3 regions of the Aeromonas sp. Marseille-Q7275 genome follow, and region 2 is predicted to be linked to each of the others. Evidence: riboswitches for the same ligand, from Rfam matches in the RefSeq annotation. Region 2 holds a riboswitch; each other region holds the start of a gene.
The links. Region 2 has a riboswitch for cyclic di-GMP ahead of ACWPWQ_RS00015 (glycosyl hydrolase family 18 protein). Riboswitches for the same ligand answer to the same signal wherever they lie in the genome.

Region 1 (12,009 bases), on a different contig from region 2:
CGCAGGCCGACTCCTGATTCAGCAGGTGCGGAATGGCCAGCAGCGGGCGCGGGCTCTCCACCCCCAGGATCTGGCGCTCCCAGCGACGGGCCAGCGCCAGCACCGCCTCGGGAGTGCGCTCGCTCTCTGCCATGGCGTAGAGATCCCGCTCGAAGTAGGCCACCAGCGCAATCTGGCGCTCGTTGAAGGCCCGAAACGGCTGGCGCGCCTCTATCATCCCCTTGATGAGATCGTCGGGAATCGCCTCCCCCGCCGCGTTCCTGGCATAGCCCTTGAGCCAGTCGGCGTCGTCCAGCAGGCTGTCGCAGAACATGGACTGGGTCTCGGCATAGGCCATGGAGGTGGGCGGAAACTCCTGGGAGAAGCAGGGGGCGTTGCCGGTGACGTTGGCAAAGTGCGCCGCATGGCCCCCCTCGTGGAACAGGGTGTTGAGGCCGCTCCAGCCGCTGCCCACCTGGGCCGGATCCGCCAGGCTGGTGAAGTTGACCACCGCCGGGACCCACTCCCCCTCCTGCCAGAAGCTCGGCACCGGGCCATGACAGAAGCCGTTCTCGTATTTTCCCTCCCGGGTCAGCAGATCCAGGGTCAGGGTGGCGCCGCGATACTGGATGCCGAGGCGGCGGAAGCTCTGGACCCAATCCTTCAGCGCCCGGGAGAAGGGCACATAGGGGTCGAGCTGGCGGGTCACGTCGCCGCTCACGCTGTAGCGCAGGTTGTGGGGCAGCAGGGCCGCCTCCCCCTTGGCGGATTTCAGCTCCGCCAGGCTCTGGTGCACCCGCTGCTCGGTGCGGGCGATGAAGTCGTCGAGCACGGCGAACAGCTGCTCCGGGCTCATCTGCTCGTTCTTGTGCACCTTGTAGTCGAAGTAGTCCCGATAGCCCATGGCCCGGGCGAAGCGGTTGCGCAGGGCCACCACCTCGAGAAAGCCGTTGCCGACCACCCACTGCTCCAGGGTATGGAACATGGCGAGCGCACTCTGGCGCACCGCCTCGTCGCTACTGGCGGCCAGCGCCGTGCTGGCGGCGGGCAGGCTGCCGGCCACTTGTTGGCCCTGCTCGTCCAGCAGGGTGAGCTTGAGCCCCTTGCGGCGGGCGAACAGATCCGCCTCGGCGGCCACCAGCTCGTCCATCAGGGCGGCGGCGGCCGGATCTTCGATGACGTTGCATTCGAAGAAGGCTATCCAGCCTCCCAGACCGCGCTTGAGCTCTTCTTCCTCGGCCTGGGCCAGCATCTCCCGCAGCACCAGCAGACGAGCAGGATCGGCGCAGAACGCCTTGTAGGCCTGCTCGGCGGCGGTGAAGCCGGCCTGATCGTCGCTGATGCCCATGTAGGTGGACCAGAACAGATCCTCCTTGCGCCTGTGTACTCGCAGGTAGTCGGCGTTGAGCTGGTTCAAGTAATTCCTGGCAATGGAACTCATAAATTCCCTCTTGTTATGGGGCGGCCACGGGGGCGCCCACTCCTTTTTGGTGAAATGCCAACTCATTCACACTTCCTGCAAATAGAGCCGGCAAATGGTGCGCCGGGATGCGCCAGACCACGCTACCAAAAGCGAGGGTTTCTGTCTGCTGGCTATACTGGTTGCCAACACACTCAATTGGCAATCAACCATCACAACCTCTTGAAAGTTAAATAAATGTTAAACGCAAAACAATCAAGGCCAGCCAGCTGACTGGCCCTCACCAGATCCGCACGGGAAAGAAGGAAAAGACTATGTTCAAGCTCGGTGATATCGCCGTGAGTCGCAAACTGATGCTGCTGCTCTCGGTGGCGCTGGTCGGCTTCATCGCACTGCTGCTCATCTCCGCCAGTGCCCTGCATCGCAACCTGATGAGTGAGCGGGAAGCCAGATTGCAGGCGGTGCTGGATCTCGCCATGAGCCGGATCCAGACCCTGGCCGCCACCCTGCCCGCCCCAGAGGCCCAGGCACAAGCCAAGGCCATGCTCGACAGCATGCGCTTCGATGGGGACAACTATCTGTTCGTGCTGGACGAGGATCGCCACGTGGTGGTGCACCCTGCCAAGCCCGAGCTGGTCGGCCAGCAGATGGGCGGAACGCCCGCCGAATCCCACTGGCAGCGCATGGTGGATCTCGGCAAGGGCGGCCATCAGGGCCGCCTGGAGTACCAGTGGCTCTCCCCCTCCGGTGAGGCGGCCCAGAAGATGTCCCTGGTGGCCGGCTACCAGCCCTGGGGCTGGATCCTGGGATCGGGCGTGCTGCTGCAGGACATTGAGGCCACCATCTGGTCCCAGTATGAGCTGATGGGAGGGGCCACCCTGCTGGTGATCCTGCTGATGGGGTGGCTTGGAGTGGCCATCAGCCGATCCATCGTCAGGCCGCTCGCCGAGATCAAGGGGGCCATGGCCCAGGTGGCGGCCGGGGATCTGGTGGTGAGCATCCCGGTGCATGGCAAGGATGAGCTGGGGGCCGTCGCCACCAGCACCAATCAGGGGCTGGACGCCATTCGCCGCGCCCTGCTGGAAGCCAGCCAGGGAGCCCGCAACGTGGCGGATGCCGCCCTGCGCATCGCCGCCTCCGCCGAGCAGACCAACCAGGCGGTCAACAGCCAGCGGGATCAGCTGGCCCAGCTCGCCACCGCCATGAACGAGATGAGCGCCACCATCTCGGATGTGGCGGGCCACGCCGAGAATACGGCCCGCGACACCCGGGACGCCACCAGCGAGGCCGGGCTCGGCAACGAAGACGTCCACGCCAGCGTGCACGGCATCCAGGCGCTCGCCACCGAGGTGGAGCAGGCTACCCATCAGGTCAATCGACTCAAGGAGGGGGTGATGCAGATAGGGGAGGTGACCGCCGTCATCAGCGCCATCTCGGATCAGACCAATCTGCTGGCCCTCAACGCCGCCATAGAGGCGGCCCGGGCCGGCGAGCAGGGTCGCGGCTTCGCCGTGGTGGCCGACGAGGTGCGCCAGCTGGCCAGCCGCACCCGCCACTCCACCGAGGAGATCCAGAGCACCATCACCCAGTTGCAGCAGCGGGCGGTGACCGCCGCCAGCGCCATGGATGCCAGCCGCAAGCTGGCGGAGAGCAGCGTCGGCCAGTCCGAGAAGGCGGGGCAGGATCTCTCCCTCATCGTCAACCACATCCAGCACGTGAGCGACATGGCGACCCAGATCGCCACGGCGGCGGAGCAGCAGAGCATGGTGGCGGAAGACATGAACCGCAACGTCAACGGCATCAACGACTCGGCGCTCGAGATGTCCCAGGCCGCCTCCCAGCTGGCCCAGGAGAGCGAGCTGCTGGCCGGACTGTCGCGCAGCCTGGACGAGCGGCTGGCGGTGTTCAGGCTCGGCAATGGCCTCCCCCGGGATCTGGCGCCCGGTCAGGCCCTGCGCCCCTCGTCCACCCGCCGCACAGACCAGTACCCGCACCACTGACCGTCTGACACAGTCCCATCCCCTGCCGGCCTCGCCGGCAGGGGATTTTTTCATTGATGAAAAATGTCGCGATTTTGCATCTTTTGACAGAGCTGGCGAAGCAAAACCCAACTTGATGAATTAAATATAATTTTAAAAACAGAGTGTTAAGTGTTTGCTCTACTCCGATGAGGTCAAGCTGTAAAGATTTACACTTAATAATTTAATCAAAAGAAGCCATCATGGTGGCGCCGTCCTCAAGGGCGGCACCCTGACCCTTTATGTAGTCATTTGGCAAACTGGTTGAAAGGCCAGGACGCAAAGCCTCCGGTCTAAAGACATGTCGTCCAGGATAGCGGGGTTGCCACACCCAGGTGTGTCACGGGGAATTCCCCTGCCAACTTGACTGCCCACATCACCGAACAGAGGAATGTATGGCAGCAAAAATTCAACTCAATCATGTGGCCGCGGCGCTGGCGCTGCTGGCCAGCGGCGGCGTGCTCGCCCACGGTTACATCAGCCAGCCGGAAGGGCGCAACTATCTGTGCAAGACCGGCGGCAACAGCCAGTGTGGCGCCATTCAATGGGAGCCCCAGAGCCTGGAGGCGCCGTCCGGCTTCCCCGATGGCGGCCCCGCCGACGGCCAGATCGCCTCGGCCGGGCATCCGCAATTCGGTGAACTCGATGTCCAGACCAGCGATCGCTGGACCAAGCGCCAGGTGCAGGCCGGGCCCTTCGCCATCGGCTGGACCTTCACCGCCAACCACGTGACCCGCAACTGGCGCTACTACCTCACCAAGCAGGAGTGGAACCCGAACCAGCCCCTGACCAGGGACTCCTTCGATCTCAATCCGTTCTGCGTCATCGACGGGGGCATGGTGCAACCGCCCAAGCAGGTCACCCATCAGTGCACCCTGCCGGCGCGCACCGGCTACCAGGTCATCCTCGGGGTCTGGGAGGTGGGCGATACAGCCAACAGCTTCTACAACCTCATCGACGCCCAGTTCGATGGCGGCACCCAGCCGCCGCTGACCTGGAGCCAGGGCGGGACCATCTACCCCTCCACCGATCTGGTGGTCGGCGACAAGGCCAAGACCCGGGTATTCGACGCCAACGGCGAGCGCACCGATCTGCAGACAGTGCTGACCATAGGCTCCGCCGAGCAGGGTCAGAAGAACAACTGGGCCCACGATCTGGCCGCCAGGATCAACGCCGAGCAGAGCCAGATCCGCGCAGGCCAGCAGGGCACCGATGGCCAGTTCAACCCGGTCTACGGCCAGAACCCCGTCTACCTGAAGGCGGGCAGCAACCTGCAGCGGGTCGAGGTCCAGCTCGAGCAGCAGCAACCCCCGGTGGGCAACAGCATCAGCGTAAGCGGACTGGAGAGCGAATACCTGCTCGACAACGGCAAGGTCACCCTCAACTTCACCGTCACGGCCGAGGGGGATCTCGCGGTCACCAACACCCTGTATGACCATGGCGGCGCCGCCAAGGGCCAGACCGGCGCCGACATCAAGGACAGCAGCCAGAGCTTCACCATGGCGGTCGGCGGTCTGAGCGCCGGCCACCACCAGCTGGTGATCGAGGGCAAGCCGAAGGCGGGCGGTGCCCCCCTGCAGCAGACCCTGGACCTGATGTTCAAGGATCCCGCCAGCGGCGGTGACTACCAGTACAGCTTCCCGGAGGGACTCAAATCCTATGCAGCAGGCACCAAGGTGCTGCAGCCGAAAGATGGCAAGATCTACCAGTGCAAACCCTACCCCTACAGCGGCTGGTGCACCATCTGGACCAGCACGGCGACCCAGTATGAGCCCGGCGTGGGCACCAACTGGCAGGATGCCTGGACCCTGGTGAACTGATCCCCCGCAAGCAGAAGAGGCCCGAGCGGCCTCTTTTTTGTGCCTGTCATCCGGGCTCACGGTGCCTCTCTGCACCCTAGGCCCCAGTCGGAAAAATCCCATGACGAAAGACTACTATGACCCCCTGAGCCGCCTGCTGCACTGGCTGATGGCCGCCGTCATCCTCTACGCCACCCTGGCGGGCTACCTGATGCACCTGGTGATCGACAGCCACCCCAGGCTGTTTCAGTTTCTGTCGGTGTTGAACATGTCGATGGCGACCCTGATCACCCCGCTCTTCCTGCTGCGCTGGGGCTGGCGGCACTGGCGCGCGCCCCTGCCCGAAGATCAGACCCAGCCTCACCATCCCGCCGCCAGGCTGGCGCACGCCCTGCTCTACGGCCTGATGTTTGTGGTGCTGCTGAGCGGCTTCCTGATGCTGGAGCAGGGCTACTCCCTGTTCTGGCTCTACCCGGTCGCCAACCCGATCGGCTCACCGGAGATCAACGCCTTCTTCTTTGGCGTCCATCGCCTCGGCTGCCTGGCGCTGGCTGCGCTGGTCCTGCTGCACGTGGCCGCCGCCCTCTACCATCACAGGATCAAGGGGGATCGCACCCTGTATCGCATGCTGGGTCCCCAGAGCGAGCGCTAACCAATGAGCGAGGCTCTCTGGCTGAAGCGTCGAATAAGCAAGCAGGGAGCCAAGGGCTCCCTGCTTTTTCAGACCATGCGCCCCATTCAGATCTGGTAGTCGAGCAGGGGCTCGTTGCTCATGGCCCTGGCCTGGATCTCCGCCAGCGCCAGCTCGGGGTTGCAGAGCTGGATGAACTGCCAGGTGAAGTTGTGCTGGAACTGCCCCTGCTTGAGGCCGATCCAGGCGGTGTGGGGCGCAAACAGCCGGCTGCCGTCGAGCTGCACCAGCCCCTTGTCCCGCTGGGGATCGAACGCCATGTCCGCCAGTATGCCCACCCCCATCTCCAGCTCGACATAGGTCTTGATGACGTCGGAGTCCTGGGCGGTCAGCAGGATCTGCGGATATATCCCCGCCTCGGCGAAGGCCTCATCCACCCGCACCCGCCCCGTCAGGCCCGCCTGATAGGTCACTATGGGCCAGTGGGCCAGGGCCGCCAGGGTGAGCTCCCGCTCGGCGGTGAGGGGGTGCTGCTCCGGCACCACTATGTTGTGGTGCCAGCGGTAGTAGGGAAACGCGACCACCCCTTCGCTCTTGTCGAGCTGCTCGCTGCTGATGCCGATGTCCACCTCGCCGGTCTGCACCAGCCGCACTATCTCCTCCGGGCTGCCCTGGCGCAGCTCCAGTTGCACCAGGGGGAACTGCTCGCGAAACGCCTTCACCACACGGGGCAGGGCATAGCGCGCCTGGGTGTGAGTGGTCGCTACCAGCAGCCGCCCCGAATCCCGGTTGGCGAAGGTGCTGGCCAGTTTGCGGATATTGTCGGCGTCCCCCAGGATGCGCTCGGCGATCACCAGCAGCTCCTTGCCCGGCTCCGTCATGCCGAGCAGCCGCTTGCCGTAACGGATGAAGAGCGCGAGCCCCAGCTCCTCCTCCAGCTCGCGGATATGGCGGCTGACCCCGGACTGGGAGGTAAAGAGGGCATTGGCCACCTCGGTCAGGTTGTAATCCCGCCGCGCCGCTTCCCGGATAATGCGTAATTGCTGAAAATTCACCTCATCGCCTCCTGCGCTGAGTGGCGGTGGATGCTGCCACCGTCCTCTTGTTATTGGATGGCCGGATCAGAGTCCGGCTGCAAGCCTGAAAAGAGTCTCGTCTTGGGCGCTCGCCCTCAAATCTGGTAGTCGGGATAGAGCTGCGCATGTCGGGCCACCAGACGCACCCCCTGGCCGGGGGCGAAGGCACGGGCGGCCTCCTTGCTCAGCTCGGCCTCGTAGTGAGCCCCCCTGGTCTCGCCATCCCCGCGCAACTCCACCCGGATCCGCGGCCCCATGGGCAGCAGACGGGTGATGGTGGCGCTGATGCCACCCGGTGCATCCGCCGGCAATATCTCCAGCTCGTGGGGGCGCACATAGGCGATGGCCGCACTGCCCTGTGCCAGCTGGGAGCTGATGGGGCCGCCCAGCTGCTGCTCACCTATGCCAAGCCCCTGCCCGGCCACCCGGCCGCGGAACAGGTTCACGCTGCCGAGGAAGCTGTGCACGAAGGCGGTGGCGGGCTGGTCATAGACCTCGGCCGGGGTGCCGATCTGCTCGACCCGGCCTGCGTTCATCAGCACCACCCTATCCGCCACCTCCAGCGCCTCCTCCTGATCGTGGGTCACGAACAGGCTGGTGACGTGCAGCTCGTCGTGCAGCTCCCGCAGCCAGCGGCGCAGCTCCTTGCGCACCTGAGCGTCGAGGGCGCCGAACGGTTCGTCCAGCAGTAGCACCTTGGGCTGCACCGCCAGGGCGCGCGCCAAGGCGACCCGCTGGCGCTGGCCACCGGAGAGCTGGGTCGGATAGCGCTCGGCCACGTGGCTGAGCTGCACCAGATCCAGCAGCTCCTTGACCCGGGCGCGGATGCTGGCTTCATTCGGCCGATCGGAACGCGGCTTGACCCGCAAGCCAAACGCCACGTTCTCGAACACCGTCATGTGCCTGAACAGGGCATAGTGCTGGAACACGAAGCCGACGTTGCGCTCGCGCACGTGGAGATCCGAGGCATCCTCGCCGCGGATGATGACGTTGCCAGAGTCGGCCTGCTCCAGCCCGGCGATGATCCGCAGCAGCGTGGTCTTGCCGCAACCGGAGGGGCCGAGCAGGGCGACCAGCTCGCCGTCGTGAAAATCGAGGTTGATGTCGGCCAGGGCCGCGTACTGATTGAAGTGCTTGTTGAGTCCTTGTACCTGAATGCTCATGGCTGCCTCTCTAAACCGTTAAACCGGATTCATGGTTATCCGGGCTGGCCTGCCAGCAGGCAGACCAGGCCATATCAATGGGACTGGGTGGGCTGAGTGCGCAGCCGGGCCAGCAGGGTCTCCCCCAGCAGGGTGAAGATCCCGAACAGGGCCAGCAGGCTCGCCACCGCGAAGGCGGCACCGGTCTGGTACTCGTTGTAGAGGATCTCGATGTGCAGCGGCAGGGTATTGGTCTGGCCGCGAATGTGGCCGGAGACCACGGAGACGGCGCCGAACTCCCCCACCGCCCGGGCGGTACAGAGCAGCAGACCATACATCAGGCTCCAGCGGATGCCGGGCAGGGTGACCCGCCAGAACATCTGCAGGCCGCTCGCCCCCAGCATGATGGCGGCTTCCTCCTCTTCCGGCCCACGGGCCTCCATCTGGGGCAGCAGCTCGCGCACCACGAAGGGCACGGTAATGAAGGTGGTCGCCAATATGATCCCCGGGGTGGCGAAGATGATCTTGATGTCGTGCTCGCTCAGCCAGTCGCCGAACCAGCCGCGGCTGCCGAACATCAGCACGAACATCAGGCCCGCTATCACCGGGGAGACCGAGAACGGCAGATCGATGAGGGTGATGAGCAGTTGCCGGCCCGGGAAGCGGAAGCGGGCTATGGCCCAGGCGGCCGCCAGCCCGAACAGCAGATTGAGGGGCACGGAGCAGAGGGTCACCAGGGCGGTCAGGCCGAGGGCGCTCAGGGCATCCGGCTCGCTGATGGCATGCCAGAAGAAGGCGAGGCCCGGGCTCAGGGCCTGGATAAAGACGGTGGCCAGCGGCAGCAACAGCAGGGCGGCGAACCAGCCCAGCCCGACGCTGATCAGCAGCCACTTCACCCAGGCGGGCTCACGGGTCACGGCAGGCTGGCGTACCTGAGTGGCAGGCGCCCCATCGAGGGCCAGATCCAGGCTTGCGTTGGATGCGTTCATATCCGGCTTCCTCCGATGCGTGCCCAGCTCCAGGCCTGCAACTTGTTGATGATCAACAGCAAAACAAACGAGATCAGCAGCATGACGGAGGCGATGGCCGAGGCACCGGCATAGTCATACTCCTCCAGGTGGCTCATGATCATCAGCGGCGCGATTTCCGACACCATCGGCAAATTTCCGGCGATAAAGATGACGGAGCCGTACTCCCCTACCCCGCGGGCAAACGCCAGGGCGAAGCCGGTGAGCAGCGCCGGGATCAGGGTAGGCCACAACACTCGCGCGAAGGTCTGCCAGCGATTGGCGCCAAGGCTGGCGGCGGCCTCCTCCTGTTCGGTCTCCGCCTCCCGCAGCACGGGCTGCAGGGTGCGCACCACAAACGGCAACCCGATGAAGGTGAGGGCGATCACCACCCCTATGGGGTTGTAGGCGAGCTCGATGCCAAAGGGGGCAACCCACTGACCTATCCAGCCGTTGGGCGCGAAGATGGCGCACAGGGCAATGCCGGAAACCGCGGTCGGCATGGCGAACGGCAGGTCGATGAGCGCATCCACCAGGCGGCGACCGGGGAAGCTGTAACGCACCAGCACCCAGGCCAGGATCAGCCCAAACAGGCTGTTGAGCAGGGCGGCGACAAAGGCGGCCCCGAAGCTGAGGCGAAAGGAGGCGAGCACCCGGGGGGAGCCTATCACCTGCCAGAACTCGGTGGCCGTCAGGTTGTTGACCGCGAACAACACCAGCGCCGAGAGGGGCAACAGCACCAGTATGCTCAGGTAGAGCAGACTGAAGCCCAGGGTCGGCCCCAGACCAGGGAGGACGGAATAAGAACTTAATCGCATAACACATCCGTTTGTTATAAAAACTTTCGATACGCTGATTCTGCTCACGACTGCCAGTGACAACAAACACCAATAACGCCTTTGCTAAGCACCTTTTTATCTAACAACGGCAAACCAGGGCCTTTAGAGCGATAAATAGAAAAAAAGGTCTTTTATATAAATAAAAGACCTAACAAACGGAGCGGTGAAACCTGAACTGTGGAGACAGTCACTATGGGATCAGGGTGGCGAGCCTGTCTGATATCTTGCGGGAACTCTCCTTGTCATATGGGCAGAGGGTCAGCGGAAGCTGAGGGCAGCCCGCCTGCCCCATTCGGTCGAGGCGGGATCCACCACCATCTCGGCCCTGTGATGAAGGGTGTTCAGCAGGTTGAGCCCCTGACTCCACTCCCCATGACCGGACTGGGCATTGATGTGGCCCACCTCGCCGGCATCGAACAGCGGCACCTGCCACTGGCGACTCCAATACTCGGCACGTTCGAAGCTCATCCAGGGGTCGTTGCGGCTGGCGACAAGCTGGGCGGACACCTTGATGGAGCCCGCCAGCGCCTCGTCCGGGATGCCGAAGCGGGCCGGATCCGCAGGTGCCACTATCAGGATGGAGGAGACCTTGTCCGGTTGCAGCCGGGCGGCGGCAATCGCCGTCAAAGCGCCGAAGGAGTGGGCCACCAGGTGGACCCGGCTGCGGCGGCTTCTGAGCTTGCTCGCCAGCTTGGCGCTCCAGACCGTGAGGTCGGGCTTGTCCCAGGGCAGACCCAGCATCCGCTGCCACTGGGGAAATTGCTGGTGCCAGCGACTCTGCCAGTGATCCGGCCCACTGTTATGCAGACCGGGAACCAGAAGGATCTTGTTCATCATGGTGCTCCTATCTGTTGTCACAGGGACCCGTCACCGTTAGCGGCCCGGTTGGTAAATCTGGTCGAACAGCCCGCCTTGGGCGAAGTGCTTCTTCTGTGCCTTGTCCCAATCCCCTTCCAGATCCTTGACGGTAAAGAGCGCCAGCTGCGGGAACTGGGCCGATGTCTCCTTGAGGATCGCCGGGTTGCTCGGGCGATAATGGTACTTGGCGATGATCCGCTGCCCCTCGTCGGAATAGAGGTAGTCAAGATAGCCCTTGGCGACCGCTTCGGTGCCGTGCTTCTTGGCTACCTTGTCCACCACGGCAACGGGGGGTTCGGCCAGGATGGAGACCGAGGGCACCACGAGCTCGAACTTGTCGCTGGTTCCCGGCTGATTGAGCACCAGCAGGGCTTCGTTCTCCCAGGCCAGCAAGACGTCGCCGAGGCCCCGCTCGATGAAGCTGGTGGTGGCGCCCCGGGCGCCGGAATCCAGCACCTTCACGTTCTTGAACAGATCGCCGACAAACTGTTTGGCTCCCTCTTCAGTGCCGCTCTTCTTCAGGGCATAGCCCCAGGCAGCCAGGTAATTCCAGCGCGCACCGCCGGAGGTCTTGGGGTTGGGGGTCACGATGGCGACATCTTTGCGAACCAGATCGCCCCAGTCCTTGATCTGCTTGGGGTTGCCCTTGCGCACCAGGAAGACGATGGTGGAGGTATAGGGAGACGCATTGTTGGCAAGGCGCCCCTCCCAATCGCTGGCGGTAAGACCCGCCTTGGCCACGGCATCGACATCATAGGCCAGCGCCAGGGACACCACGTCCGCCTCCAGGCCGTCCACCACGGCACGGGCCTGCTTGCCGGAGCCACCGTGTGACTGGCTCACCACCACATCATCCCCCGTCCTGGCCTTCCACTCCTTGGCAAAGGCGCTGTTGTATTCCTGGAACAGCTCGCGGGTCGGATCATAAGAGACGTTGAGCAGGCGCACCTCGGCCGCATTGGCCTGGCCGAGTGCCAGCAGAGAGAGCAGGGTCAGGGCGGTCATTCGCAATTTCATGGTGATACTCCATATCGTTGGGTTGAGTACAGAATGCCGCCTTCCACATATATCAGGAAGAAAGAAAAAGCGCTTTGCTTATCTCTTTTACGCATATTAGGCCAATCACCAACCCACGCTAACAGCCTCGATCAAGCCCCTTTATGCCCCTGCTCGCCCAACTCGCCACTCATCACCGTCAGATTGCAGGTACGAAAAAGCCCAGTCTGTTGACTGGGCTTGC
Region 2 (7,348 bases):
GGGTCAAGGGGGCCGGTCAGTTGCTGCCCGTCACCCGGCTGCTCTGCCTGCTGAGCCTGCTGGCGTTTCTGGGCTTCTACCTCAGCCACAGCCTCTGGTGGCTGGTGCTGCTGACCCTGGTGGCGAACTTCATCTACCCGACCCTGATGCCCATGGGGGAGGCGCTCGCCACCCGCATGGTGGTGCAGACGCACCTCGACTATGGCAAGGTGAGGCTGTGCGGCTCCTTCGCCTTTATCGCCGCCTCCACCCTGGTGGGGGCCCTGGTGAGCAACTTCGGCAGCGACTGGGTGCTGCACACCATGGTGGCGGGACTGCTGGCCATGCTGGCGCTGAGCGCGCTGCCGCTGCGGCCGCAGCCCCAGGAGCTCAAGGGGGAGCGGGCCCGGGCCTCCCTGCTCGTCACCCTCAAGTCAGCGCCGGTGCGCCGCTTCCTGCTCATCACTGCCCTGTTGCAGGGCAGCCATGCCGCCTACTACGGCTTCAGCGCCATGTACTGGAAGGGGGCGGGCTACAGCGGCACCCTGATCGGCTACCTGTGGGCCCTGGGGGTGGTGGCTGAGATCGCCATGTTTGCCGCGGACAAGCGCTTCTTCCACCGCTTCGGGGCCCAGACCCTGTTTCTGGTGGGGGCCGTCGGCTGCGTGGTGCGCTGGGTGCTGCTCGGCGCCTCTACCGAGCTGGCGGTGCTGGTGCTGGGTCAGCTGCTGCACGGGGTCACCTTCTGCATCAGCCACCTCGGCGCCGTGCGCTTCATGACCCGCCAGCTGCCCGCCGAGCAGCAGATCCCCACCCAGGCGCTCTATGCGGCGCTCGGCCTCGGCATGACGGTGGCGGCCCTGATGGCGATCTGCGGTGTGCTGTTCGAGCCGCTCGGTGGAGGCATCTTCTTCATCATGGTGCTGGTGGTGCTGCCGGTCTTCGTGCTGCGGCTGCGCGGGGAGCATGAGGGCGCCGCCGCCTGAGCGGGCACACTCAATGACGGTTGCCCGTCGGCACGCTGAGCCGGCGCGGTGCTCAACACATCTGAACAAGGGAAGAATGTAGATGCACCAAGGATGGCTGCTGATCGGGTTGTCGCTCGCCTATCTGGGCTTGCTGTTCCTCATCGCCTATGTGGCGGACAAGAGCAAGCGCCGTCGGCTCAAGGGCCAGCCCCTGCTCTACAGCCTGTCGCTCGCCGTCTATTGCACCTCCTGGACCTTCTTCGGCACAGTGGGGCAGGCGAGCGAATCCCCCTGGTCGCCTGTGCCCATCTATCTTGGCCCCATGCTGGTGTTCCTGTTTGGCTGGCGCCTGCTGGCCCGCCTCATCCTGGTGGCCAAGCGCGAGCACATCACCTCCATCGCCGACTTCATCGCCGCCCGCTATGGCAAGTCCCAGCGCCTGGCCATGGTGATCAGCCTGATCGCCGTCATGGGGATACTTCCCTACCTGGTGCTGCAGCTCAAGGCCATCGTCACCGGGCTGGATCTGCTGATGGCCAACTCGGTGCCGGCGGGGCCCACGGGCAACACGGCCGAGCTGGCCCTCGGCGTCGCCCTGTTGCTGGCCCTGTTCAGCATACTGTTCGGCACCCGCAACCTGGACGCCACCGAGCACCATCGCGGCATGGTGGTCGCCATCGCCTTCGAGTCCGTGGTCAAGCTGCTCGCCTTCATGGCGGTGGGGAGCTTCGCGCTCTGGCTCATCATCGCCAGGCCGAGCGAGGCCCGCACCCTGGTGGCCGGGGACTTTCTCGATGCGGTGGTGGCGGTGTCGCCGGGCAGCCTGCTGGAGCTCGCCATCTATACCCTGGTGGCCATGTGCGCCGTCATCTGCCTGCCGCGCCAGTTCCACGTGACTGTGGTGGAGAACAACCAGGGCCAGGATCTGCACTGGGCGCGCTGGCTGTTCCCGCTCTACCTGTTCCTGATGGGGCTCTTCATCTGGCCGCTGGCGCTGGCGGGCAAGCAGTGGGTGGGGGCCGACATGGCCTCGGACACCTATGTCATCAGCCTGCCCATGTCGCTGGGCTTCGACGGCATGGCGATGCTGGCGTTTCTCGGCGGCACCTCGGCGGCCACCGGCATGGTGATCGTCTGCACCATAGCCCTGGCCATCATGGTCAGCAACGATCTGGTGCTGCCGGTGCTGCTGCGCCGCTTCTGGCAGCAGGGGCGGGATGAGCGGCTGATGCGGCTGCTGCTGCAGGTGCGCCGGGGCGCCATACTGCTGATCCTGCTGGCGGCCTGGGTGCTCTATCTCTGGCTCGGGGATCTCACCAGCCTGTCGCGCATCGGCTATCTGTCATTCGGCGCCGTGGCCCAGTTCGCCCCGGCCCTGCTGCTCGGCCTCTACTGGCGGCACGGCAATCGCAAGGGGGTCTATCTCGGGCTCGCCCTCGGGGTCAGCCTCTGGTTCGTGACCCTGCTGGCCGAGAGCGGCCTGCTGGCGGGCTCGCCCCTGGAGGCGCTGCTGGCCCCCCCCGACTGGCCCGCCTTTCGCGAGCTGAGCCTGGGGGCCTGGTGCATCTTCCTGAGCCTGTTGCTCAACCTGCTCGGCTACGTGGCGGGCTCCCTGCTGTCGCGGGCGGCGGTGAGCGAGCGGCTGCAGGCCGCCAACTTCGTCGGCAAGCCGAGCCGGGATACCACGGCGCTCTACCAGGCGCGGGTCTCGGTCAAGGAGCTGGAGATGCTGGCGGCCCGCTTCGTCGGCTCGAGCCGGGTCAAGCGCGCCTTCGGCCGCTTCGCCGGCGAGCGCGGCGGTACCCTGGCGCCCCAGATGCAGGCGTCGGCCGACCTGATTGCCCACACCGAGCGGCTGCTGGCGGGGGTGTTTGGCACCTCCTCCGCCCGGCTGGTGCTGGCCTCTGCCCTGCAGGGGCGCAACATGCAGCTCGAGGAGATAGCCACCATAGTGGACGAGGCCTCGGACGTGTTCCGCTTCAACCGCGGCCTGCTGCAGGGGGCCATAGAGCACATGGGGCAGGGGATCTCTGTGGTGGACAGGGAGCTCAAGCTGGTGGCCTGGAACCGGCGCTACATCGAGCTGTTCCACTATCCGCACGGGCTCATCCAGGTGGGGCGCTCCATCGAGGAGATCATCCGCTACAACGCCGGGCAGGGGCTCTGCGGCCCGGGGGAGATCGAGGCCCAGGTGGCGCGCCGGGTCGCCTTCATGAAGCGGGGCAGCCCCCATGTCTCGGCGCGGGAGCGACCGGACGGCCGGGTGATCGAGATGCAGGGCAATCCCATGCCGGCGGGGGGCTTCGTGATGACCTTCACCGACATCACCCCCTTCCGGGCGGCGGAGCGGGTGCTGCGGGAAGCGAACGAGCACCTGGAGGCGAGGGTGGCCGAGCGTACCCATGAACTCTCCGAGCTCAACCGCCAGCTGCTGCTGGTGAACCAGCAGGTGGAGCGGGCGAACCACTCCAAGAGCCGCTTCCTGGCGGCGGTGAGCCACGATCTGACCCAGCCGCTGAACGCGGCCAAGCTGTTTACCTCCTCCCTGCTGGAGATGCTGCCGCAGGGAGGAGAGCAGGCGGCGGAGCAGGTCCGCATCGCCCGCCACATCGACGATGCCCTGGGGGCGACCGAGGATCTCATCACGGATCTGCTGGACATCTCGCGCCTCGAGGCGGGCAAGTTCAAGGCGAAGAAGCTCGATTTCGCCCTGAGCGACGTGCTGGGCAACCTCAAGGCGGAGTTCGGGGTGCTGGCCCAGGCGGGGGAGATCCAGTTCTCCGTGGTGGAGAGCCGACTCGCGGTCTACAGCGACGTGCGCCTGCTGCGCCGGGTGTTGCAGAACTTCCTCACCAATGCGTTCCGTTACAACCCAGGGGGCCGGGTGCTGCTCGGCTGCCGCCGCCTGGGGGACAAGGTGCGCATCGAGGTGTGGGACAATGGCCCCGGCATTCCGCTGGACAAGCAGGAGGCGATCTTCGACGAGTTCTCCCGCCTCGATCACTCCCGCACCGCCAGGGAGCAGGGACTTGGCCTCGGGCTCGCCATCGCCCGCGGCATCTCCCAGGTGCTGGGACATCAGCTCTCCCTGCGCAGCTGGCCCGGGGCGGGGTCTGTGTTTTCCATCACCCTCAACCTCGCGACCCGGCCGGTGACGCCGAGCCAGCTGGCGGCCCCCGTGGTGCGGGACAGCCAGCTCGAAGGGATCCGGGTGCTCTGCATCGACAACGAGGAGGACATCCTCATCGCCATGGCCTCCCTGCTGGGACGCTGGGGCTGCGAGGTGCGCTGCGCCCAGAGCCTGGAGCAGGCAGAGGAGATCATAGGGGCCGGTTTCCTGCCCCGGCTGGTGCTCTCCGACTATCACCTGGATGACGGCAAGACGGGGCTGCAGGCGCTGCACATGATCCGGCTGGCCCATGGCAACGACATAGGTGGCATCATCATCAGCGCGGATCGCAAGAGCGAGCTGCAGACCCAGATCCGCGAGCACGGCTTTGGCTACGTCAGCAAGCCGGTCAAACCCCTCAAGCTGCGGGCGCTGATGAACAGCCTGCTGCTGCCAATACAGTGACAGCCTTCACACAATCAAGCATTGTTTGGCAAGTTCGGGAACTGTCATCAGGCGCCAGCATCACCGATGTTGGCGCCAGCTTGCCGGCATGTTCGCGAACAATCTGGAAAATGAGTCCTATTCGCTGTCATTTTTACTAGGTAGCGCCTCCTCCGACTCCCTCCTATAGTCATTCGGCGATTATTTTTGTCGCAAATCAAGTTGTGCAAAAAGGCAAACCGGACGAAAGTCCGGGACGCAAAGCCTCCGGTCTAAGGGTCAAAGCACCTAGGATAGCGGGGTCACCACAGGTTGTATCGTCCATGGGCCAAGCCATGGTGGCGATGATGTCTGCGTTACCTGGCAGGTTGCGTTGCCTTTTTCGTTGTTAATTCCAATAACGAAATAAGGAAGTTCAAATATGTTAAGTCCAAAACTTTCCCTGCTGGCGCTCCTGGTCGGGGGATTCTGTGCTACCTCCGCCTTCGCCGCTGCCCCGGGCAAACCCACCATAGGCTCGGGCCCCACCAAGTTCGCCATCGTCGAAGTCAATCAATCCGCCTCGGCCTACACCCAGCTGGTGACAGTCCACAAGGATGGCGCCCCGGTCAGCGTGACCTGGAACCTCTGGTCCGGTGACGTCGGCCAGACCGCCAAGGTGCTGCTCGATGGCCAGGAGGTGTGGTCAGGCCCCGCTTCCGCCGCGGGCACCGCCAACTTCAAGGTGACCAAGGGGGGCCGCTACCAGATGCAGGTGGCCCTGTGCAACGCCGACGGCTGCACCCTCTCCGACAAGAAGGAGCTGATGGTCGCCGATACCGACGGCAGCCACCTGGCGCCGCTCAATGCGCCTCTCAAGGAGAACAACAAGCCCTACGCCAACAAGTCCGGCAAGGTGGTGGGGGCCTACTACGTGGAGTGGGGGGTCTATGGCCGCAAGTTCACCGTGGACAAGATCCCGGCCCAGAACCTGACTCATATCCTCTACGGCTTCACCCCCATCTGCGGCGGCAACGGCATCAACGACAGCCTCAAAGAGATCTCAGGCAGCTTCGAGGCGCTGCAGCGCTCCTGTGCCGGTCGTGAGGACTTCAAGGTCTCCATCCACGATCCCTGGGCGGCGATCCAGATGTCCCAGGGCAACCTCAGTGCCTGGGATGAACCCTACAAGGGCAACTTCGGCAACCTGATGGCCCTCAAGCAGGCCCACCCTGACCTCAAGATCCTGCCGTCGGTCGGGGGCTGGACCCTCTCCGACCCCTTCTACTTCCTGGGGGACAAGAGCAAGCGCGACACCTTCGTCGCCTCGGTCAAGGAGTTCCTGCAGACCTGGAAATTCTTCGACGGGGTGGACATCGACTGGGAGTTCCCGGGTGGCCAGGGTGCCAACCCCAGCCTGGGCGGTCCGAACGATGGTGCCACCTATGTGGTGCTGATGCAGGAGCTGCGCGCCATGCTCGACGAGCTGGAAGCCGAGACCGGCCGCCAGTATGAGCTCACCTCGGCCATCAGCGCCGGCGGTGACAAGATTGCCAAGGTCGATTATCAGGCTGCCCAGCAGTACATGGACCACATCTTCCTGATGAGCTACGACTTCAGCGGCGCCTTCGACCTGCAGAATCTGGCCCACCAGACCAACCTCTTTGCCTCCAGCTGGGATCCGGCCACCAAGTACACCACCGACAAGGGCGTCAAGGCGCTGCTGGGTCAGGGGGTGACACCGGGCAAGATAGTGGTGGGGGCGGCCATGTATGGTCGTGGCTGGACCGGGGTGAAGAACTACCAGGCCGGCAATCCCTTCACCGGCACCGCGACCGGGCCGGTCAGCGGCACCTGGGAAAACGGCGTGGTGGATTATCGCGACATCGTCAACAACCGCATGGGTGCAGGCTGGGAGCAGGGCTATGACGAGTCGGCCGAGGCCCCCTATGTGTTCAAGGCCAGCAGCGGCGATCTCATCAGCTTCGACAACGACCGCTCGGTCAAGGCCAAGGGGCAGTACGTGCTGGCGAACCAGCTCGGCGGCCTGTTCGCCTGGGAGATAGACGCGGACAACGGCGACATCCTCAACGCCATGCACGAGGGGCTGGGCCACGGCGAGGGTACGCTGCCGCCGGTCAACAAGCCGCCGGTAGCCAATGCCGGCAGCGATCTGAGCGTCACAGGCCCGGCCGAGGTGACCCTCAACGGCAGCGCCTCCCACGATCCGGAAAGCGGTGCGCTGACCTACAGCTGGAAGCAGGTCTCCGGGCCCCAGGCCAGCCTGCTGGACGCCACCCTGGCCAAGGCCCGGGTGGTGCTGGACGCCGCCACTACCGACATCAATCTGGTGTTCGAGCTGACCGTGACCGACGATCAGGGGCTCTCGGCCAAGGATCAGGTGGTGGTGACCAACAAGGCGCCGCAGCCGAACCTGCCCCCCGTGGTCAGCGTACCGACCAGTGCCACCGTCGACTCCGGCAAGCAGGTGACCATCAAGGCCACGGCGTCCGATCCGAACGGTGATGCCCTGAGCTACCAGTGGACAGTGCCAGCGGGGCTCACCGCCACCGGCCAGGACAGCGCGACCCTGGTGGTCACGGGCCCGAGCGTCACCAGCGACACTCTCTATGATCTGAGCCTGGTGGTGACCGACGGGGCGCTCGATGCCAGTGCCAGCACCCGCCTGACCGTCAAGCCAGCCAGTACAGGTGGCGGCTGTGAGGCAACCGATCCGGATGCGGCCAACTGGCCAGCCTGGAACGCCAGCACCGTCTACAACGCCGATACCAAGGTGAGCCACAACCAGCTGGTGTGGCAGGCCAAGTACTGGACCCAGGGCAACGAGCCAAGCCAGAGCGCCGATCAG
Region 3 (12,009 bases), on a different contig from region 2:
CCAGCGACGATCTGACCGCCTTCTGGACCACCACCCTCGGCCGCATGGTCGATGGCGGCAAGGTGAGCCAGATCCCGGCCACCGTGGTCTACGGCGAGGGCAACCAGGCCGAGAAGACGGTGACCCAGATAGGCGAGTTCAACACCGTCTCCGAGGGCAAGTACCTCACCTTTGTGCCGGAGACCGGCAAGTTCGAGCAACTCTCCCGTCAACCGGAGAAGAGCGTGCTGGAGCCGATCGCCGAGTTTGAACAGGGCAACGGTACCGTCGAGCCCATCTTCATCGACCCGTCCCGCGGGGTGATCCTCTCCCTGCTGGTGCAGTCACCGACTCTCAAGGAGCGGATCGATCAGGGGGGTGAAGTGGGTTACGTCATCATGGTGCTCGGCGTGCTCGGCACCCTGCTGGCCATCTTCTGCGGTATCCGCCTGTCGTTGATCGGCTCGTCCATGCGCAAGCAGCTGAAATCCGAGCAGATCATCAAGGGCAACCCCATCGGCGAGATGCTGGGGGCCTATCAGTCCCACCGTGGTGACAACATAGAGGATCTGGAATCCAAGCTCGACGAGATCATCCTGCGCAACGTGCCCAAGTTCGAGAAGGGCATCAGCATCATCAAGCTGATCGCCTCGGTCGCGCCGCTGCTGGGTCTGCTGGGTACCGTAGTGGGGATGATAGCCACCTTCCAGGCCATTACCCTGTTCGGTACCGGGGATCCCAAGCTGATGGCGGGCGGCATCTCCGAGGCCCTGGTCACCACCATGCAGGGTCTGGTGGTCGCCGTGCCCATGCTGTTCCTCTACACCATAGTGCAGACCCAGAGCCGTCGTCTCATCCAGGTCCTGGAAGAGCAGAGCGCCGGTTTCGTAGCCCGTTATCAGGAACGTCTGCACGCCGCCAAAGCCGCAGCCTAAGGAGTCACCCATGTGGTTCTGGTTGATTGAAGAAGTCGAGTCGGTCCGCCGGTTTCTGGGATTGGGGGGCGACGTACTGGTCGCCCTGTTCTTCCTGACCCTGATGATGTGGGCCCTGCTGCTGGAGCGCTGGTTCTACTTCATGGCGGTCTATCCCAAACAGGTGAAGCAGACCAAGGCGACCTGGCTGGCCCGCAGCGATCACCTCTCCTGGTCTGCCAGGCAGATCCGGCGCGAGCTGGTCTCCCGGGTCGCCATGGCGGTGGACAAGGGGATGCCGGTCATCAAGGTGCTGATCGCCCTCTGTCCGCTGATGGGGCTGCTCGGCACAGTGGTGGGCATGGTGCAGGTGTTCGACACCCTGGCCATCACGGGCACGGGTTCCCCCAGGGCCATGGCCTCGGGGATCTCCAAGGCGACGGTACCGACCATGGCAGGCATGATTGCCGCCCTTTCCGGCCTGTTTTTTGTCAACCAGCTCGATCACAAGGCCAAGTTGGCGGTGCAGAAGCTGGAAGACAACCTGAAACACGGCTGATGCAGGATGCACATCCCCGGCAGGCCCAGGCCCGCCGGGGCACAGAACAAGCAAGGAGTTTTTTGCCATGAGAAAACGTCACAGCGACAGCGGTGCCGATGAGGCGGCCATCGATCTGACCCCCATGCTGGACATAGTGTTCATCATGCTGATCTTCTTCATCGTCACCACCTCGTTCGTCAAGGAGTCCGGCGTGGAGATCAACCGCCCGAGCGCCAGCACGGCCGAGACGGTGAAGAAGGGGAACATCATGGTCGCGGTCCGCGAGAACGGCCAGGTCTGGGTCGACAAACGGGTCGTCGAGGTGGGCGCCGTGCGTGCCAACATCGAGCGGCTGCGGGCGGAGAACCCGGAGAGCGCCGTGGTGATCCAGGCCGATACCGAGTCCCGTTCCGGGCTGGTGGTCCAGGTCATGGATCAGATCCGCATGGCCGGTGTCCAGAACATCTCCATCGCGGCGAGCAAGAGCAGCTGATGCCGGAGCGAGCACCATGAGATACCTGATAGCGATAGCTGTCTCCTGTGTGGTGGTGTTCTTCCTGTTTCTGGGAATGAACAAGCTCATCACACCGGATCACCGGGAGCTGACGGAGAGAGAAGACGTCACCATGACTGACTTCATTCGCCTCAAGCCCCAGGAGACCCTGCAAGAGAAACAACAGGAACTGCCCAAACCGCCGCCCCCGAACCGCCCGCCGCCCCCACCCGAGATGGAGGTGGCGAGCACGAACAGGCCCAAGATGGACAGTGCCCCCATGGACATGCCCAAGCTCGACATCCCGGTCAACATCGGCGGCGGCAACGCCCTGGGTGCCTACAGCACCGGCGGCGGTGGTGGCGGCATGGGCGGCAACAACGGCGCCATGCCCATGGCGACGTTCGAGCCCATGATGCCCCGCAAGGCGGCGCTGGCCGGTCTCGCCTCCGGCAAGGTACTGGTGGAGTTCACCGTCACCGAGCGCGGCACCGTCAGCAACATCCGGATCGTCAAGGAAGAGCCCCGCAGCTACGACCTCGGCAAGGAGGCGCGCAAGACCATTGCCAAGTGGACCTTCAAGCCGGCCATGGTGGACGGCAAGCCCCAGGCAAGCCGCATGCAGCAAGAGATCGAGTTCGCGGTCAACTAAGGAAGGTGGCGATGAAAAAGTTACATACCCTGATCCTCGCCCCGGTGGCCATGGCGGTACTGCTCAGTACCGCCGGCTGGGCCGCCGAGCAGCCCGCCCTGTCTGACCGCGCCTACCGCGCGGTCAACAAGGCCCAGGCGTTGATCACCGAGAAGAAATACGGCGAGGCCAATGCCAAGCTGCAGGAGGCGCTGTCCGGTGCAGGCGAGCGGGTCTACGACAAGGGGGTCATTTTGCAGACCCTGGGCTTCGTGGCCGCCCAGCAGGAAAAATACAGTCAGGCGACCAGATACTTCGCCGATGCCATCGCCACCGGCGGCCTGCCGCAGCCGGTGGCCCAGCAGGTGCGCTACAACCTGGCCCAGCTCTATATGGCGGAGGGGAACTTCAAGGGCTCCATCAGCACCATGAAGGAGTGGTTTGCGAACCTTAGCAAGGACGAGAAGCCGACCCCGCACGCCTACATCACCCTGGCCAACGCCCATGTGCAGCTCAAGCAGTACCGGGAGGCCATACCGGCGGTGGATCAGGCGATCAAGCTCTCCGCGGGCAAGGCGCCGGAGTCCTGGTATCTGCTGAAGATGGCGGCCCACTACGAGCTGAAACAGTACAAGCCGGCCACCGAGGTGCTGACCGCCCTGGTGGACAAGTACCCGGAGAAGAAGAAGTACTGGACCCAGCTCTCGGCCATGCACATGCAGGCGGGCAACGATGCCAAGGCCCTGGCGGCGCTGGAAGGCGCCTACAACCTCGGCATGCTGACCGAGGCGGCCGAGTTGCAGCGGCTCGCCAACTACCTGGCCTTCGCCGGCATTCCCCACCGCGCCGCCCGCGTGATGGAGAAGGCGATGAAGGAGGGGACCATCGAGAGCAGCGCGGCCAACTACAAGACGCTCGCCAACTACTGGCATCAGGCCAAGGAGCTGGATCCTGCCATCGACACCCTGGCCAAGTCCTATCAGCTGGCCCCCAGTGCCGAGCTGCAGCTGAAGATGGCGCGCATGATGATCCAGAGCAAACGCTACAAGGATCTGGTCGCCCTGGCCGCCAAGCCCGCCGCCAATGCCAGCGGCGAGCAGCGGGCGGATCTGAAGTTCCTGACCGGGGTCGCCTACTTCGAGCAGCAGAAACCCAAGGAGGCGCTGAGCGCCTTCACCCAGGCCGCCCAGAATGGCAACGTCAGTGGTCGCGCCTCCCCCTGGATCAGCTTCCTGAAGGAGCAACAGGGCGGCGCCGTCACTCAATAAACCGGCACGCCATGGGCAGGCATCCGTCCATGGCGACTGCCCATCCACAAGGGGGTCAGCCCCGCAGCTTGCCTGGTGGCAATTGGCCGCTCTTCGGAGCGGTCTTTTTTATGGTCCCCTCCCCCGATTGTCACGAGCTCCCTTCCTTGTATAAGGCGCAAAAAAATCCGGAGCCTGGGCTCCGGATTGGGTCATTGGGTTGACGCGGGGTTAACCCCTCAACCGATTATCTGTCGCTGCATACCAGCTTCAGCAACCGGGACAACTCAGTAGTTGCACACCAGCTTCCAGCCGCCATCGCCCGCTCTGAGCTCGCTGCTGGTACTGCAACCGGGACAACTCAATAGTTGCACACCAGCTTCCAGCTGCCGTCACCCGCCTTGGGCTCGCTGCTGGTCCACCAGTTGGCCTGCCACACCGCCTTGCCGTTGGTCATGCGGTCGTTGCCATTGGCGTGATCCCCGCGCGGCCAGGTCGGATAGGCATTGTAGTCCGCCGGGTTGACGTTCTGGCTGGTGCAGCTGGTGCCACCGCTGCCGCCGTCACCGCCACTGCTGCCCAGTACCGCCTCGGCCAGGGCCGGGAAGTCGGACTTCAGGCCTATGGTCTGGCTGCCGGCAATCAGGCGCATGCCGCTCGGCACGCCGGCGGCCGGCAGGTAGTAGGTCATGGCCACTTCCACCTCGGTGCCCGGCGCCCAGGCCTTCCAGGCCGGCAGCGTCAGGGCCACCTTGTGGAAGTCCTTCTCATTGGCGATGCCGTCGGAGTTCTGGTTGCCGCCGCTCTCCACCACTTTCAGCCCCATGCCGCTCTGGTCGGTGATGGTGTCCGAGGTGGAGGTGGGCATCAGGAACTCGATGCGAGTGCCGCCCGGTATGGTCTGGGTCGACTTGTTAGTGAGCTTGAGGGTCGGGTTGATCGGGTAGTTGGAGTCCCCTTCCTTGAAGCCGGAGAGGCTCACGCCGATGTCGAGCTGGGCGGCCGGGGCCGGCAGATCGTTCTGCTTCAGGGCCGCCTTGTCGGCCTTGCTGAACTTCTCGTAGGCGAGGCTGGTGAGGGTACTGCCCATCACGTACTCGTTCTTCGCGGCGTCGAAGTCATAGTCTCCCGCCATCTCCCAGAACATGACGCCCCCCAGGCCGCGCTTGACTATGTAGTCGAGCTTGTGACCCATGGACTCTTCATCTTCGGTGGAGAGGAACACCTTCTTCTGCTCGTTCCACAGCCAGGGCGCATGGGCCTTGTCGTCGTAGTAACGCACATACTGGCCTTGCATCACGTGGGCCGGGTTGTTGGGATCCAGACCCCAGGCCTGGCCGTAGCTCGGCAGTGTGGTGATGCCGAGGCTGGCCGCGTGCTCCAGGTTCTTGGCATGCCACATGGGCACGGCGCCACCGCCTATCTCCTTGCCGTTCTTGTCCAGATCATGCCAGATGTTGTCGATACCGACCGCCCCGTTGCCGCAGGGGATGGTGCTGCCACCAGTGCCCGGCTGGCAATCGCTCTGGCTCGGCAGCGCCGCCTTGCCCCCCAGGCCGTGGGTGCCACCGGTGACCCCCTGCCAGCCACGGGTGTAGTAAGGCACCCCTATGTTGATCTTGCCCGCCGCCAGGGCGCCGCGGAAGTAGTGGGCCGCCCAGGCGGAGTTGAGATAGCCGATGCCGCCAAACTGGACCTGGGTGTAGACACCCCACTGGGACAGCTCGGGATCCGCCTTGTTGTCGAACAGGGCGGCGTTGTGGCCGACGAAGTGGTTCCAGGCACCGTGGAAGTCATAGGTCATCAGGTTGACGTAGTCGAGGTACTGGGTGACCTGGAAGTTTTCCATGCCGCGCAGCAGGTAGGCCGAGGCCGGCGAGGCTATGGTCAGCATGTACTTGCGACCGTCCTCGGTCCCGGCGCTGTCGAGCTTGTTGCGCAGGGTCTTCATCAGCACTTCATAGTTCGCAAACAGCTTGCCGCGACACTGGTTGGAGAGCGGGAAGTCGTTGGGGTTGCCCGCATCCTTCATGGAGGTGGGGTACTCGTAGTCGATGTCCACCCCATCGAAGCCGTACTGGCGGATGAAGCCCACCGCCGAGTCGGCGAAGGCGTTGATGCCGGCGGTGTTGACCGAGCAGTCGCCCTTGGTGGTGGCGGCGTAGAAGCCGCGGGTATCGGCCCAGCCCCCCACGGAGATGAGGGTCTTCACGTCCGGGTACTGCTTCTTGTACTTCGACAGCAGGTTGAAGTGGCCCTGATAGGCGAACTCGGGATCCATCTCGGCGCCCGGCACTCCGTTCCAGGTCAGCTTGGTGGCGGCGTCATCCACCTTGATGGTGTGGCTCTGCTCGTCCACCGCCGCGAAGGCGTAGTTGATGTGGGTGATCTTGTCCCAGGGGATGTCGCCCACCAGGTAGGCGGGCAGACCGTTCTTGCCGGTGCGCCAGGAGGTGAAGTAACCGATGACGCGGCGGCCATGGTCATCCCCCATGCACTCGCTGCCGTCGGCGCGGTAGATCTGGCGCACGTCGCAGGAGAGGTTGCCGCCGGTGGGGGGCAGCGCCGCCTCTTCCACCTGGACGTCCACCAGGGCCGACTCGCCGGAGAGATTTGCCTTGTCGGTCGCCACCAGCTTGAGGCCGGTCAGCCCCTTGTTCTGGGGCGTCCAGCTCAGTTGCCAGGGGGCGCTGCTATCCTCGCCCACCTTCTGGCCATTCACGAAGAGCTCGACCTTGGCGACGTCGTCATTGGCGTCGGTGACATTGCCGGTCACGGTGAGGGCGCGGCCCAGGGTCACCCTGGCCCCGGCGGCGGGGCTGGCGATGCTCACCTTGGGCGCCTCTGGCGCCACCACGGCGGCGACCTGGAAGCTCGAATCCGCCTCGCTCAGCACCTTGCCGTCTTTATCCAGCGCCCGTGCCTTGAGGGCGTGATTGCCCACACCGGCGGCAGACCAGCTGGCACTCCAGGGGGAAGCCGTGGCCGTGGCGACCAGGGTGCCGTCGATCAGGTATTCCACCCGGGCGAGCGCCGTGACCGGGCCGCTCAGGGTCACCGCCAGGGCCAGGCTGGCCCCTTCGCTGACGCTGCTACCCACGGCGGGGGAGCCGATGGCGACCACCAGGGCCGGCGGCGGCACCTCGCCGCCATACAGCTTCCAGGCATCGGCCCAGACGGCGCCGACACCGGGTTCGTAGTGGTAAGGCGACGCGCCGCACCAGCCGGAGTAAGGGAATTCCTTGCATTCATAGAGGGCGCCTGCGTTGCTGACGATGTCGCCAGCCTTGTAGGCGGTGCCGGCCTGATAGGCGGGATAGGCGGCCTGCGCCCAGGCAGGGACGGCCGCAAGGGCAACCAGCATGGCGAGCCTGCAGGGCCTCAAGATCTGTTGCATATTGTTATCATCCTTGTTTTGTCTTGGCTTTTAAGACCGGGAAAAGCGCAATCGCAACAGGGAACAAGGGAGCGACAACAGGCCATGGACGGGCCACAAACCCTCAAGTCACCCTGGGTAACCCCGCTGTCTGGCCCGCTTGGGGCAGATCGGAGGCTTTGCGTCCCGGCATCACTGCCGGTTTGCCCTTTGCCTGGGTTCCGTGAGGAACGGCTCGAGTATAGGAAGCAAGTGGCAACCGCTCAATCTTTATTCTCTAAGGAAAATATGTGAATGCCGGCCGACTCACACTTCCCCTCAATCGGCCAACTAACCATTAAGTCATTAATATCAATCTGTTAGCCACGTCAAAAAAACGGACTCAGCCTCTTTTGTCTCCCCATAATGTGCGTTGCCTCACTGGTCAGAGCTGCCAGAAATGTGACAATGCGCGCCCTTGGCCAAAGCGCCAAGGCTATGGAAACACTGGCAAAAATAAAAAAGGAATACCCATGAAAGGAAGACCTACCCTGCTGTCCCTGGCCGTGGGGCTCGCCCTCGCGTCCCCGTCTCTCCATGCCGCCGGCTTCAGCTGCCCGGCCGACAGCGCCCTCACCCCCATCCCCGCTATCCAGGGCAGCGGCGACAAGAGCCCCCTCGTCCCGGGCGATCTGTTTGAAAGCCCCGGGACTGTCAAGGTCAAGGCCCTGGTCTCCGCCCTCGGCGAGAGCCTGAACAGAGGCTTCTACCTGCAGGATCTGCAGGGGGACGGCAACCCCGAGACGTCGGACGGCATCTTCGTCTACCTCAACGACAAGCAGTTCGCCAGCAAGTACCCGGACATCCAGCCGGGGGCCCTGGTCTGTCTGGAGGCCAGGGTCGAGGAGTTCTACGGCCACACCCAGCTCAAGCCACTGGTTGACGGCAGCACGCCGCGCCTGGCGGTGCTGGCCCAGGGCGCAGCCCCGGCCGCCACGGCGCTGCGGGTACTGGAAGGGGAGACCCTGGCCCGGGCCCTGGAGCGTCACGAGGGGATGCGGGTGCGCCTCGATGAGGGCAGCGAGCTCAAGATAAGCCGCAACTTCAGCTACGACTACGCCGCCAGGCGCAACAACCTGGTGCTCGCCCACGGCGCCCCGCTGATGAAGCCGACCCAGCTCCATGTGGCAGGCAGCCCAGAAGCCGTGGCGCTGGCCGAGGCCAACGCCGGCAACCGCGTCTTCCTCGAGTCGGACTTCAAGGCCGCCAACGGCAAGCTCCCCTGGCTGCCGGCCTGGGAGCCGGAGCAGGGCTATCTGCGCATCGGCGATGCCCCGGTCAACCTGGAGGCCATGGTGGGCTACAGCTATGACGAGTACCGCCTGATCGTGCCCAAGGATCAGCGCATCACCGCGGGGGATCTGCTGCGCACCGACGAGAACGATCGCCAGGGTGCTCCGGCCCGCGCTCATGGCAGCGACCTGCGGATCGGCAGCTTCAACGTGCTCAACTACTTCACCAGCCACTCCAGCGTGGGGGGCGCCCTCAACGTGCTCTGCGCGGATCAGGCGGATGCGGACAGCGCCAAGGGCTGCAACCGCGGCGCCAAGAGCCTGGAGGAGTTCCAGTTGCAGCGCGCCAAGATAGTCAACGCCATCGCCGAGATGGACGCCGATCTGCTCGGCCTGATGGAGATGGAGAACAACGGCTTCGACGAGCACGCCGCCCTCCACGATCTGGTGGAGAGCCTCAACGCCCGCCAGAAAGAGGCGAACAAGCACTACGCCTTCGTCACCCTGCCCAAGGCCCTGCTCACCGAGGAGCGCTTCTTCGGCGGCGACGCCATCATGGTGGCCATGATCTATCGCCCCGCCCTGCTCGCTCCGAGCGGGGATGCCGAGGTTATCCGCCTGCCTGAGCAGCGCTACACCGCGGGTGGCGTCGCCAAAAGCGCCGGTCAGCGGGACTCCCTGGTGCAGCGCTTCACCGTGGCGGGCAGCGACGCCCCCCTGACCCTGGTGGTCAACCACCTGAAATCCAAGGGTTCGGGCTGCTATGAGAACGGGGATGGCAAGACGGAGCCTGCGGATCTGCAGGGCAAGTGCACCGAGTTTCGGGTGAGCGCCGCCAGGGTGCTGGGAGAGGCGGTGAGCAAGATGCCGGGCCAGGTGTTGCTGGTGGGAGACTTCAACTCCTACGCCAAGGAGGATCCCATCCGGGTGCTGACCGACTATGCGCCGGTCGCGGGGGAGCGCCAGATCCGCTCCGCCTCCCACACCTTCATCGGCGAGCAGCCCTACGAGCAGATGGGCCAGGCGGTGGGCAAGGGTTACGGCCTGGTGGATCTGAACGTCAAGTTCAACCAGGCGAAAGCCATCTCCTACAGCTACGAGGCCGAGCTCGGCACCCTGGACTACGCCCTCGCCAACCCGGCGCTGGCAGACAAGGTGATGGCGGTGGCCGACTGGCACATCAACTCCTTCGAGAGCAACCTGTTCGAATATGGCGGCGCCTTCACCGGCGATCTCATCAAGTCGGACAACCCCTTCAGCGCCTCGGACCACGACCCCGTCATCGTCGACCTCAAGCTCAAGGAAGCGAGCAAGGGGGGTGGCGGCGCCATGGGGGCCCTGCTGCTGGCCCTGCTGCTGGCCCTGTTGCCGCTCGCCTGGCGGCGTCGGCACTCGTCATGATCCGTATTGAATAACGCCAAAAGCCCGCGACAGCCGCGGGCTTTTTCATTTTGGCCATTTGATTTGTAAATGAAGAGGCAGTCATCATGAAAAAAATAAATGCCAGAACAAACAAAAAGGCCACCGCGATAACGGTGGCCTTAAGTATTTGGTGGAGCTACGCGGGATCGAACCGCGGACCTCTTGCATGCCATGCAAGCGCTCTCCCAGCTGAGCTATAACCCCAAGTTGTGGCGAATCAAGGTCAAGACCTTCACTCTGAATTTGGTGGAGCTACGCGGGATCGAACCGCGGACCTCTTGCATGCCATGCAAGCGCTCTCCCAGCTGAGCTATAGCCCCAAATTCTTTCTTCATTAGACAACGGGTTCTGGCGGCCAGTTGCCTTACTGCTAAATAGTGGTGGAGCTACGCGGGATCGAACCGCGGACCTCTTGCATGCCATGCAAGCGCTCTCCCAGCTGAGCTATAACCCCACAAAGGTCGGCCTGGGTGATACACACCGCACTGCCCTGGGTACTTCATGTCAATCAGGAACCTGGTGGAGCTACGCGGGATCGAACCGCGGACCTCTTGCATGCCATGCAAGCGCTCTCCCAGCTGAGCTATAACCCCTTGGATTCCAGATTGTTCGAGGAGAATTTGGTGGAGCTACGCGGGATCGAACCGCGGACCTCTTGCATGCCATGCAAGCGCTCTCCCAGCTGAGCTATAACCCCAACTCACCTCGGCGCTACCAAAGTTATCTCTGGCAACGGAGGCGCATGATAGGCATCACCCGCTTTGCTGTCAACCCAAAAATAACGCCCGCTGGAGCGTTTAGTCAAAATTCAGGCAGTTAGCTGTTTTTACCGCCAACTGCGTCGCTATGTCGCTGTTTTATGTCATGAATCTGAGCACCGCGCAAAAGCAAAGGGCCCCCTTGCGGGAGCCCTTTTTCAAGCAATGGCAGAGGCTTATTCGGCTGCCATGCGCGCTTCAATGTACGCCAGGGCGCGATCGATACGGGCAAGGACCCGCTCCTTGCCCACCAGCGCCATCACGGCGTCGATGGCGGGGGACTGACCCAGCCCGGTCACGGCGACGCGCAGCGGCATGCCGACCTTGCCCATGCCCTGACCCAGCTCGGCGGCGGTGGCTTCGATCAGCTCGTGCAGCGCCTCCGTGGTCCAGGTCTCCAGCGCCGCCAGCTTGGCCCTGGCCAGGGTCAGCGGCTCGGCCGCGACGCCGCGCAGGTGCTTCTTGGCGGCCGCTTCGTCGATGGCCTCGTACTCTTCGAACAGGTAGCGGCTCTGGGCGGCCACCTCCACCAGGGTGTTGCAGCGCTCGGCCAGCAGGGTCACCACGGCAGGCAACGCCGGGCCCTTGCTGGTGTCGATGTTCTGGGCGGCCATGTGCCATTCCAGGTGCTTGGCCACATAGGCCGGATCCAGGCTGCGCATGTAGTGGTTGTTGAGCCACAGCAGCTTGTCGGTGTTGAAGGCGGAGGCGGACTTGGAGATGGCATCCAGGCTGAACAGCTTGATCATCTCCTCCAGGCTGAAGATCTCCTGATCGCCGTGGGACCAGCCCAGACGCACCAGGTAGTTCAGCAGGGCTTCCGGCAGGTAGCCGTCGTCGCGGTACTGCATCACGGAGACAGCACCGTGGCGCTTGGAGAGCTTGGCGCCATCGTCACCCAGGATCATGGAGACGTGGGCAAACTCAGGCACGGGCGCGTTCAGGGCCTTGTAGATGTTGATCTGGCGCGGGGTGTTGTTGATGTGGTCTTCGCCACGCACCACGTGGGTGATCTCCATGTCCCAGTCATCGACCACCACGCAGAAGTTGTAGGTGGGGGCGCCGTCGGTGCGGCGGATGATGAGATCGTCGAGCTCGGTGTTGGCGAACTCGATGCGGCCACGGACGTGGTCATCGAACACCACTGAGCCTTCGGTGGGGTTGCGGAAGCGAATGACGTGGGGCGCATCGGCCGGGTGATCGTGGGCGGCATCCCGGCACTTGCCGTCATAGCGGGGCTTCTCGCCGCTCGCCATCTGGCCTTCGCGCAGCGCCTCCAGACGCTCCTTGGAGCAGAAGCACTTGTAGGCGCGGCCATCGGCCAGCATCTCGTCGATGATGCCGTTGTAGCGATCGAAGCGCTTGGTCTGGTAGTAG

Region 1: it holds a riboswitch for cyclic di-GMP, as region 2 does, so the genes downstream of both, gbpA (N-acetylglucosamine-binding protein GbpA) here and ACWPWQ_RS00015 (glycosyl hydrolase family 18 protein) in region 2, are expected to answer to the same signal.
Region 3: it holds a riboswitch for cyclic di-GMP, as region 2 does, so the genes downstream of both, ACWPWQ_RS17020 (glycosyl hydrolase family 18 protein) here and ACWPWQ_RS00015 (glycosyl hydrolase family 18 protein) in region 2, are expected to answer to the same signal.

Annotation. Positions count from the first base shown of each region.
Region 1 is NZ_CBCPLW010000024.1:59,187-71,195, forward strand. It holds gene ACWPWQ_RS18660 (M3 family metallopeptidase) at 1-1,420, opposite strand, end outside; gene ACWPWQ_RS18665 (methyl-accepting chemotaxis protein) at 1,714-3,399, shown strand; cyclic di-GMP riboswitch class I at 3,662-3,747, shown strand; gene gbpA (N-acetylglucosamine-binding protein GbpA) at 3,813-5,237, shown strand; gene ACWPWQ_RS18675 (cytochrome b) at 5,338-5,868, shown strand; gene cbl (HTH-type transcriptional regulator Cbl) at 5,955-6,902, opposite strand; gene ACWPWQ_RS18685 (sulfate/molybdate ABC transporter ATP-binding protein) at 7,019-8,086, opposite strand; gene cysW (sulfate ABC transporter permease subunit CysW) at 8,161-9,054, opposite strand; gene cysT (sulfate ABC transporter permease subunit CysT) at 9,051-9,890, opposite strand; gene ACWPWQ_RS18700 (RBBP9/YdeN family alpha/beta hydrolase) at 10,170-10,745, opposite strand; gene ACWPWQ_RS18705 (sulfate ABC transporter substrate-binding protein) at 10,785-11,786, opposite strand.
Region 2 is NZ_CBCPLW010000001.1:372-7,719, forward strand. It holds gene ACWPWQ_RS00005 (3-phenylpropionate MFS transporter) at 1-965, shown strand, start outside; gene ACWPWQ_RS00010 (hybrid sensor histidine kinase/response regulator) at 1,048-4,521, shown strand; cyclic di-GMP riboswitch class I at 4,724-4,810, shown strand; gene ACWPWQ_RS00015 (glycosyl hydrolase family 18 protein) at 4,922-7,348, shown strand, end outside.
Region 3 is NZ_CBCPLW010000020.1:4,229-16,237, forward strand. It holds gene ACWPWQ_RS16995 (MotA/TolQ/ExbB proton channel family protein) at 1-914, shown strand, start outside; gene ACWPWQ_RS17000 (MotA/TolQ/ExbB proton channel family protein) at 925-1,452, shown strand; gene ACWPWQ_RS17005 (ExbD/TolR family protein) at 1,520-1,927, shown strand; gene ACWPWQ_RS17010 (energy transducer TonB) at 1,944-2,579, shown strand; gene ACWPWQ_RS17015 (tetratricopeptide repeat protein) at 2,591-3,826, shown strand; gene ACWPWQ_RS17020 (glycosyl hydrolase family 18 protein) at 4,167-7,202, opposite strand; cyclic di-GMP riboswitch class I at 7,316-7,399, opposite strand; gene ACWPWQ_RS17025 (ExeM/NucH family extracellular endonuclease) at 7,694-9,853, shown strand; tRNA gene ACWPWQ_RS17030 (tRNA-Ala) at 10,003-10,078, opposite strand; tRNA gene ACWPWQ_RS17035 (tRNA-Ala) at 10,119-10,194, opposite strand; tRNA gene ACWPWQ_RS17040 (tRNA-Ala) at 10,253-10,328, opposite strand; tRNA gene ACWPWQ_RS17045 (tRNA-Ala) at 10,392-10,467, opposite strand; tRNA gene ACWPWQ_RS17050 (tRNA-Ala) at 10,496-10,571, opposite strand; gene gltX (glutamate--tRNA ligase) at 10,809-12,009, opposite strand, start outside.